One region of the Streptomyces sp. NPDC001606 genome, then DNA from elsewhere that is predicted to be linked to it. Evidence: riboswitches for the same ligand, from Rfam matches in the RefSeq annotation. Region 1 holds a riboswitch; each other region holds the start of a gene.
What was found. A riboswitch is a leader RNA that binds a small molecule or an ion and turns the genes downstream of it on or off. The one in region 1 is predicted to bind cyclic di-AMP.

Region 1 (2,188 bases):
CGGTGGACACCCCGAACACCGGCCCGGCCCTGGACGACCTGTGGAAGGTGCTGCGCACCCTCGCGGCGGAGGGCCTGACCGACGCCGAGCGGGACGTCGCCGTGCAGAACCTGGTCGGCGTGGCGCCGCTGAAGTACGAGACGGCGGCGGCCGTCGCGAGCACCCTGGCCGACCAGGTCGAGCAGCACCTGCCCGACGACTTCCAGGCCACGCTGTACCAGCAGCTGGCCGCGACGGGCACGGTGGAGGCCACGGCGGCCGTCGTGAACGCCTTCCCGGTGGACCGCCTGGTGACCGTGCTCGTCGGTGACGCCGCGCAGATCAAGGCGCCGGTCGAGGCGCTCGGCATCGGTGAAGTCACCGTGGTGGCGGCCGACTAGCCGAACGCCGCGCGGCGGCCGGCCATGGCCCGGCGGCAGTGCACGGGCGTGGGGCCCTGACGACCTACGGGCCGTCAGGGCCCCACGGCATTCCCGGCTGTTGCACCGTGTTCCCCAGATGCCCGGTTTGGGACGGAGGTTGCCCGTCTGCCCTGTGGGATGCACTACAAAAGCGGTGATCCGTTTGGGGTTTGACTTCGCCGCCCCTTAGCGTCGTCCGGGCTGTTCGTCGGTAGACAGTGCGCCGCGCCCGCGGCACCGGACAGCCATCGCCGAGTCCCCGTACGGCGCGAGCCAGGGGAGCCGGGGACCCACAGCAGTCCCTGGGGTGAATCGGACGCCCGCGCGTGAGCGAGGGGGTCCGTAGGAGACCTTCCTGCTCCGAACCCGTCAGCTAACCCGGTAGGCGAGAGGGAAGGAAAGGAACAGCCACTTCATGGCGTTCATGTGCGCCACCGGGAAGCACCGCAAGCCCGGCCGGGTCAAGCGCACCACCGCTCAGGCGGCCGGTGTCGCGGCCCTCACCACCACCGGGGTCATCGGCACCCTCGCGGCCTCCCCGGCGCTCGCCACGGAGAACTCCGTCGAGCAGACCGGCCTCACCCCGGTCCTCACCGTCAGCGACGACGTCGCCCGGCACATCGACGCGCAGGCGGCCGCCCAGAAGGAGGCCGCGCAGCAGCAGGCGGTCGAGCGGGCGGCGGCGCAGAAGGCCCAGCAGGAGCGCGTGGCCGCGGCCCGTGCCGCCCGCGCGGCCGAGCGCGCGCGGCTGAACGCCTTCGTCGCGCCGATAGCGCACTCCTACGTCTCCACGGGCTACAAGGCCAGCAGCTCCCTGTGGTCCTCCGGCTCGCACACCGGCATCGACTTCCACGCGGCGACCGGCACGCCCGTGCTCGCGGTCGGCTCCGGCACCGTCGTCTCCACCGGCTGGGGCGGCGCGTACGGCAACCAGATCGTGATCCGGATGGCCGACGGCATGTACACCCAGTACGGGCATCTGTCGTCCATCGGCGTCACGGTCGGTCAGAAGGTCACCCCGGGCCAGCACATCGGGCTGTCCGGCGCGACCGGCAACGTCACCGGACCGCACCTGCACTTCGAGGCCCGTACGACCCCGGAGTACGGCTCCGACATCGACCCCGTCGCCTACCTCCGCTCGCACGGTGTGAGCGTCTGACCCGGCCTCGCCCGGCATCGGCGGCCCCGGCCCATCGGCCGGGGCTTTCGCCGTTTTTCGCAGTGTCCGCCTGATCCGCTGTCCAAAAAATATCCCTGGATTCCGGCTCGCCGTCGGAAATTCCGGCTCATTGCAATAGAGTCACGGAACACACGTCCATCGTCGACGTTTCACGGGGATTAAGGCGGAGGTCGGTCATGCGTATTCCGGCGCACTCGGTGTGCACGGCCATCCGGGACGACATCGTCGCGGGTGTCTACGAGCGCGGCGGCCGCCTCACCGAGGAAGTCCTGGCCCGCCGTTACGGCGTTTCCCGCGTCCCGGTCCGCGAGGCGCTGCGCACCCTGGAGGCCGAGGGCTTCGTGGTGACCCGCCGGCACGCGGGCGCGTGCGTGGCCGAGCCGACCGAGCAGGAGGCCGCCGACCTGCTGGAGATGCGGATGCTGCTGGAGCCGCTCGGGGCGGCGCGGGCCGCGCAGCGGCGCACCGAGGCCCATCTGAAGGTGCTGCGCGGCCTCGTCCGGCTGGGCCAGGAGCGGGCCCGGCGAGGTCACAGCGAGGATCTGCGCTCGCTGGGGGGCTGGTTCCACGAGACGCTCGCCCAGGCGTCCGGCAGCCCCTCGCTGAC
Region 2 (2,188 bases), on a different contig from region 1:
TCGGGCAGTCACCCACCTTCACGGTCGACCTCGCGCTGGACCGTGACGAGCAGCTGCGCATCGGGGTCACGGACAGCCATCCGCGCTTTCCGAAGAGACTGCCCGCTGCCGTGCAGCAGGACAACGGCCGCGGCATGGTCATCATCCGCTGGCTCACCGCGGAGTGCGGAGGCCGGCTCCGTGTCCGGCCCACCCGGGAGGGCGGCAAGACGGTCTCGATCGAACTCCCCTGGGCCGTCCCCGCCGAGCCGGTACCGACGGCGGCGCAGCGCCCGGCGGCGGCCCGTCGCGCCGACATCCGGCGCTGACGGCGTGCGGAGCGGCCACGGGCCCGAGGCCGCTCCACAGCCGGTGCCGGGTCAGCTGACCCGGCCGTACCAGACGCTCCGGGTCCAGATCTTCTGGAGCCTGACCACGTCGCCGGACTTCGGGGCGTGCCAGATGTTGCCGTGGCCGGCGTAGATGCCGACGTGGTAGACGCTGGAACCCGAGTGGAAGAACACCAGGTCGCCCGCCCTGCGGTTGCGGGCCGAGATGTGGTGCGTCTTGTTGTACTGCCCGGCGGCGGTGCGCGGCAGGGTCTTGCCGGCCTTCTTGAACGAGTAGAGCGTCAGACCCGAGCAGTCGAACCGGCGCGGTCCGGTGGCCCCCCACTGGTAGGGGGCGCCCTTCTTGGAGGCCGCGACCTGGAGCGCCTTCGAGGCCAGGGTCGCCGCCGAGGCGTCGGCGGACAGGCCCGGCACCGCGATCGAGCCGCCCACGGCGGCGAGGGTGAGAGCCGAGGCCGTACCGGCCCGGGCCATGAGCGACGGGACACGATTGAGCGCAGTCATGCGCAACCCTTCGTCAGCCGCCTGTGAAGGATGACCTGTCGGATTCGGGCTGGCGAAGTTGCCCGGCCGCATCGCTGCGGCTTCACCCCAAGGGTTGCTCGGCACGCCCGTTCGTCCGCGACGAACGTCCGCGTCGGCGACCCGTCTTGCTTGGGTCCTCCACTCCTGCCGATCCACTCCTGTCGACCGGTCATCCGGGTGGCGGCAGGACTCGGCGTCCGCCCGGACCGCCCCGCCGCGGTGGCGGGGGCTTGTCGTCAGACAGGGATCTTGGCTTACCGCTGTCCGAAAATCCCAATGAAATCGAGGATTTGTGGCGTTACTCACCACTCACCCGTTCGGGTGGACAGTGTTCCGTTCGAGCCGCCGTCAGATCCCGGACGTAGCCCCGGACCTGGGACGCAGTGGTTCCGGATGAGGCTCAAACATGGTTCGTGCGCAACTCGTGCGGACCGGAAACGGCGCCGGATATACACCGGTCGGCCGTACATCGTTCGGACCGTTTCCCGTCCGCCCCGAACGCCGCGTGTCGACGTCCGGGACCGGTCGGACCGCCGCCGCGTCCGGTCAGCCGGCGCCGTCGGACGGGAGCGCGACGCGCGCGGTACGGCGCTCGCCGTCCAGCACCCGCAAGGCCCGTGCCAGCGTGTGCCCGTGCAGCTCCGTCTCACCCCGACGGTGCATCAGGTCCAGCGCGTCCCGCAGCTCGGTGGCCTTGCGCACCAGCGCCTGCGCCGCGCGCAGCCCGTGGTAGGTGTTCCCGGCGCGCGCGGGATTGATCCGGCCGAGCAGATCGACGGACTCCAGGTAACGGTCGATCAACTCGCCCTCGGCGCGGGTCAGCGCGGGCAGCGGCGGCAGTTCCGGTGGCAGCATCGCGGGTTCACCCCGCGTCCGGGCCGGCGAGCGCGCCACGCCGGCCGGGCACGATGCCGTCCACCAGGCCGTAGGCCAGCGCCCCGTGGGCGTCCAGCACCAGGTCCCGCTCCAGGTCCCGGTGCACCTGCTCCGCCGTGCGCCCGGTGTGCCGTACCAGCATCTCCTCCAGCAGAGCCCGGGTGCGGGCCAGCTCCTCGGCCTGGATGACCAGGTCGCTGGGCCGGCCCCGCACGGGCTCGGGCAGCCGCGGCTGGTCGATCACCATGCGGGCGCCCGGCAGGGTGAACCGCTTGCCCGGGGCGCCGGCCGCGAGCAGGACCGCGGCGTAGGAGGCGGCCTGGCCCAGGCAGTAGGTCGCCACGTCGCAACTGACGTACTGCATCGTGTCGTAGACCGCGGTCAGCGCCGCGAAGGTGCCGCCGGGGGAGTTGACGTACAGCGTGATGTCCCGGTCGGGCGCGGCGTGTTCCAGATAC
Region 3 (2,188 bases), on a different contig from region 1:
AGGCGGCCGAGCAGGAGGCCACGCTGGAGGAGGTGGCGCAGCGGCTGGAGCGGGCGCTGGCCCGTGAGGGCGCCCGGCGGGACGGTATCGACGCCTTCGAGGGGTTCACCACCGCCGTACTGGCCGAACTTCCGCACGGCGAGGGGCTCGTCCGGGTCGTCAACCGCGGCCATCCGCCGCCGCTGCTGCTGTACGCCGACGGCGCGGTGCGCACACTGGCCGGGCCCGAGCCCGCGCTGCCGCTCGGCATGGGCGATCTCGGGCAGTGGCCGGACCGGGTGCTGGAGGCGGCCTTTCCGGGCGGGGCCACCCTGCTGCTCTACACCGACGGGCTGTCCGAGGCCCGGGACGCCCACGGCCGGTTCTACGACCCCGAGCGGCGGCTCGCCGGCCGTACCTTCGCCGGTCCGGGCGCGCTGCTCGGGCGGCTCGCGGACGAGGTGCGCAGGCACTCCGGGGGCGGGATGGCGGATGACATGGCGCTGCTCGCCGTACGGCACCCCTGAGGGTCTCCCCGCAGGGGGCCTCACGGTGAGTGACCGGGCGACTCCGTGCGCATAACATCTGAGTCACCATCAAAAACGCTGTGACTCCTGAACGGTGGCCGAGCTGCCGTCAACTCGCCCGGTTTGCAGGTCTTGTGACCCTTAAGTGCCGGCATAAAAGGTTAACGATCAAGCTGGACGGGCTTGGAAAGTAACCGCAAGGTCTATTAACGTTCGATAACGCAGCGCGGTCGTCCCAGCCGTCACAAGAGGCGGCTCCGTGCGCACGCGCCGAATCCCGTAAGGGAACCGGGGAACCACCACCTTGGGGTGAATCACGCGGACACCGTCGTGGACTTGCTGAGCGGACTCGGCCCACGATCGGTTTACGCGCGTAGGAGACCTTCCTGCTCCGAACCCGTCAGCTAACCCGGTAGGCGGAGGAAGGAAAGGAGCGCGCCCGCGTGGCGTCCAACCGGCCTGCCCCAGAAGCCCCGTTCATACCCGCTCAGCGCGAGACGGACACCTTCGGATACGGCTCCCCCGCCGCCGAGGACGGCCCCTGGGAGGAGTGGAACCCCACTGCGGAGTCCGTCGCTCCGGTCCGCGGCCGGCACCGCGTCGCCAAGCAGCGCGGCGGCTTCGCGCGCAGCTCCACCGTCCTCGGTGTCGGTGTGATGGCCGCCGTCGGCGCGGGCGGCATGGCCAGCGCCAACCCCGGCAAGGTGCCGGTCTCCGTCTCCATGCCGGACCTGGACTCCGTCGAGCACCTCTTCGGCGGCGACTCCGCCGACGCCCCCAAGGACGCCACCGGCACGCTCGGCAACGTCGGTGTGGCCTCGGCCGAGGCCGGGCAGAGCGGTGGCGCGGGCGAGGCCCTGCGCAACCGGATCATGGCCCAGGCCGAGCAGCAGAAGGGGCAGGCCGACAGCAAGGCCACCATCGCCGCGCTCGCCGCCTCCGAGAAGCAGACCGCCGCCGCGGCCGCCAAGGCCGAGCAGGCCGCCGCCGCCAAGGCCGCCGCCGCCAAGCAGAAGGCGGAGGCCGACGCCAAGAAGGAGGCCGAGGCCAAGCGCCTGGCCGAGCTGGCCAAGCAGTACTCGCTGCCGGTCGTGTCCTACACGATCACCGGCACCTTCGGGCAGCCCGGCTCCATGTGGTCCTCCGGCTACCACACCGGCCTGGACTTCGCCGCCCCCACCGGCACCCTCATCAAGTCGGTGCACGCCGGCAAGGTCACCGAGGCGGGCTGGGCCGGTGCCTACGGCTACCGCACGGTCATCACCCTCGACGACGGCACCCAGCTCTGGTACTGCCACCAGTCCTCGATCAACGTCTCGGTCGGCCAGCAGGTGAACACCGGCGACGTCATCGGCCGCGTCGGCGCGACCGGCAACGTCACCGGCCCGCACCTGCACCTGGAGGTCCACCCGGACGGCCAGCCCACCGCCATCGACCCCATGGCCTGGCTGCGCGACAAGGGCCTCAACCCCTGACAGGCCCGGCTTTCCGGGTGAACACGGCGCCGGCGGAGGAATGAGCTTCCTCCCGCCGGCGTTGGTATTGATCATGACTTCACTGCGCACACTCGGCTCTTCCGACCTCGAGGTCTTCCCGCTCGCCCTCGGCGGCAACGTCTTCGGCTGGACCGCCGACGAGGACACCTCCTTCGCCGTCCTCGACGCCTACACGGCCGCCGGCGG
Region 4 (2,188 bases), on a different contig from region 1:
CCTGCTGTCCGGGCTGACCGCGAACTCCGGCTCGGTGGACGTCGACACGGGCGTCGGCGGCTCCGGCGGCACCGGCGGCACGGGCGACTCGTCCGGTTCCACGGACGGCTCCGGTTCGTCCGGCTCGTCGGATGCGGGTACGCCGTCCGACCCGACGACGGGCTCGACCGGCTCGGCGGACTCGACGGGCTCGCCGTCCGGTTCCGGTTCCGGCACGGACAGCGGCACCGGCTCCGGCGGCGCCGGCTCCTCCGGCCCCTCCACCTCGACCCAGGACCCCGCCTCGACCCCCTCCTCGGGTACGGGCAAGGATTCCGGCGCGCACCACGGCAAGGCGCACGGCTCCACCCCGAGCGGCACCCCGAAGCCGGGCACCTCCGCGCCGACCGGCAGCCAGAACCCCAAGGAAAGCGACACTTCCACCCCGGACACGCCGGAAGCGGACGATCCGGACCCGACCCAGCAGAGCGCCGGCTCCTGGAGCCTGGTGGACACCGGTTCGCTCAGCAGTGGCGGGCGTCACCGTGGGGACAGTGCGGACGAAAACGTGACAAACGGTCAGAACGACGCCGCTTCGGGCCGCCATGCCTCCCGTCGGCCGGACACCTACACCGTGCGCGCGGGGGACTCTCTCACCTCCATTGCGGACTCCCTTGGGGTCGACGGCGGATGGCATGCCCTCTACGCCGAGAACCAGAAGTCCATCGGGTCCGACCCGAACGACATCAGTGCCGGTCAGACGCTGAAAGTCGGTACCGAAACGGGCGTAAATTAGGGCCAGTTGACGCCCTGCTTGATCGCTAATGTCCGTTTTGGCGAAAGTGTGGGATGAGTCTCAGAAGCCCTGATCGTCTTTGAAATTCCGCCGATCGCGTGTCTACGGTCAGGACCGCTCGCCACCGCGAGCCCCGGCGGTCGCAACGCCGAATCCTGCCAGCGGCCACCCGGGAACAGTCGTCGCTTCGAGCGCCGCAGGCAGGAGCGGGGGAACCAAGGTAGGTGCCGTGACCGGCCGTTGAGGCCGGAACCGGCTTGGGGTGAAGCCGCGCCCCGCGCAAGCGGAGTGCGGCCGGGCAACTCAACCGGCCCGAACCCGACAGCTCACCTCGCAGGCGTCGGTGAGGGGATGATCCATGCTGTTTTCCGGCAAGGGCAAGCACCGTCGTCCGTCCAAGGCCGTCCGCGCCGTCGCACTCGCCGGTGTCGCCGGCGCCGCCGTCGCCGCCCCGCTGATGGCGGCCGGCAACGCCTCCGCCGCCACCGCCTCCCAGTGGGACGCCGTCGCCCAGTGCGAGTCCGGCGGCAACTGGGCCATCAACACCGGCAACGGCTTCTACGGCGGTCTTCAGTTCTCCGCCTCCACCTGGGCCGCGTACGGCGGCACCGCCTACGCCTCGACCGCCGACAAGGCCAGCAAGGCGCAGCAGATCTCCGTCGCCGAGAAGGTCCTCGCCGCGCAGGGCAAGGGTGCCTGGCCGGTCTGCGGCACGGGCCTGACGAGCACGCCGTACAACGGCTCCGCCCCGGCCGGCGGCTCCACGACCAAGAGCACCGGCTCCACGACCAAGAGCACCGGCACCACCAGCCGCTCCACCGACGGGCAGGCCGCCACCCGCTCCACCCAGCGCACCACCCCGTCCCCGAGCAAGACCGTGACCACGCCGACCGGCAAGAAGGTCAAGAAGGGCGACGGCGAGTACAAGGTGGTCGCGGGCGACACCCTCAGCACCATCGCCGAGAAGCACCACGTCCAGGGCGGCTGGAAGAAGCTGTTCGACCTGAACAAGGACATCGTCACGGACGCCGACCTGATCTACCCGGGCCAGCAGCTGCACCTGAAGTGACCTGCGGCCCCGCGCAGAGCCACAGCGCCCTCACCACCGGGCCCCCCACACTCGCAGCCGAGTGAAGCCCCGGTGAGGGCCGACCCCCCGTCCCCGCGGGCCCCCCGCCCCGGCGCGTTCTCCCCCGTACGCGCCGGGGCGGGGCTTTTCCATGACCGGCCCCCGGCCGCTCCGGGCCGGCCGGGCTCTTTGCCGAGCCGTCGTCCGCTGTTCTTCCGCACCCCCCTTTGTTCCGACGGTGAACAATGGGTACCGTCTGCGTGTCCTTCCCCGTCCACGGGCCGGTCGGTCGGCTGGCCGATGGCCCTGGGGCGGTTAGGCTCTAGTCGCAAGGCACAGCCGTA

Region 2: it holds a riboswitch for cyclic di-AMP, as region 1 does, so the genes downstream of both, ACWCV9_RS22300 (C40 family peptidase) here and ACWCV9_RS24620 (M23 family metallopeptidase) in region 1, are expected to answer to the same signal.
Region 3: it holds a riboswitch for cyclic di-AMP, as region 1 does, so the genes downstream of both, ACWCV9_RS36710 (M23 family metallopeptidase) here and ACWCV9_RS24620 (M23 family metallopeptidase) in region 1, are expected to answer to the same signal.
Region 4: it holds a riboswitch for cyclic di-AMP, as region 1 does, so the genes downstream of both, ACWCV9_RS28200 (transglycosylase family protein) here and ACWCV9_RS24620 (M23 family metallopeptidase) in region 1, are expected to answer to the same signal.

What each region holds. Positions count from the first base shown of each region.
Region 1 is NZ_JBSFHC010000014.1:115,216-117,403, reverse strand. Features, by position in the region: gene ACWCV9_RS24625 (M16 family metallopeptidase) at 1-380, shown strand, start outside; cyclic di-AMP (ydaO/yuaA leader) riboswitch at 641-804, shown strand; gene ACWCV9_RS24620 (M23 family metallopeptidase) at 817-1,560, shown strand; gene ACWCV9_RS24615 (GntR family transcriptional regulator) at 1,758-2,188, shown strand, end outside.
Region 2 is NZ_JBSFHC010000012.1:133,114-135,301, reverse strand. Features, by position in the region: gene ACWCV9_RS22305 (ATP-binding protein) at 1-308, shown strand, start outside; gene ACWCV9_RS22300 (C40 family peptidase) at 360-833, opposite strand; cyclic di-AMP (ydaO/yuaA leader) riboswitch at 837-982, opposite strand; gene ACWCV9_RS22295 (hypothetical protein) at 1,401-1,709, opposite strand; gene ACWCV9_RS22290 (ATP-dependent Clp protease proteolytic subunit) at 1,717-2,188, opposite strand, start outside.
Region 3 is NZ_JBSFHC010000036.1:3,706-5,893, forward strand. Features, by position in the region: gene ACWCV9_RS36705 (PP2C family protein-serine/threonine phosphatase) at 1-506, shown strand, start outside; cyclic di-AMP (ydaO/yuaA leader) riboswitch at 765-940, shown strand; gene ACWCV9_RS36710 (M23 family metallopeptidase) at 950-1,981, shown strand; gene ACWCV9_RS36715 (aldo/keto reductase) at 2,055-2,188, shown strand, end outside.
Region 4 is NZ_JBSFHC010000018.1:93,170-95,357, forward strand. Features, by position in the region: gene ACWCV9_RS28195 (transglycosylase family protein) at 1-775, shown strand, start outside; cyclic di-AMP (ydaO/yuaA leader) riboswitch at 958-1,130, shown strand; gene ACWCV9_RS28200 (transglycosylase family protein) at 1,134-1,844, shown strand.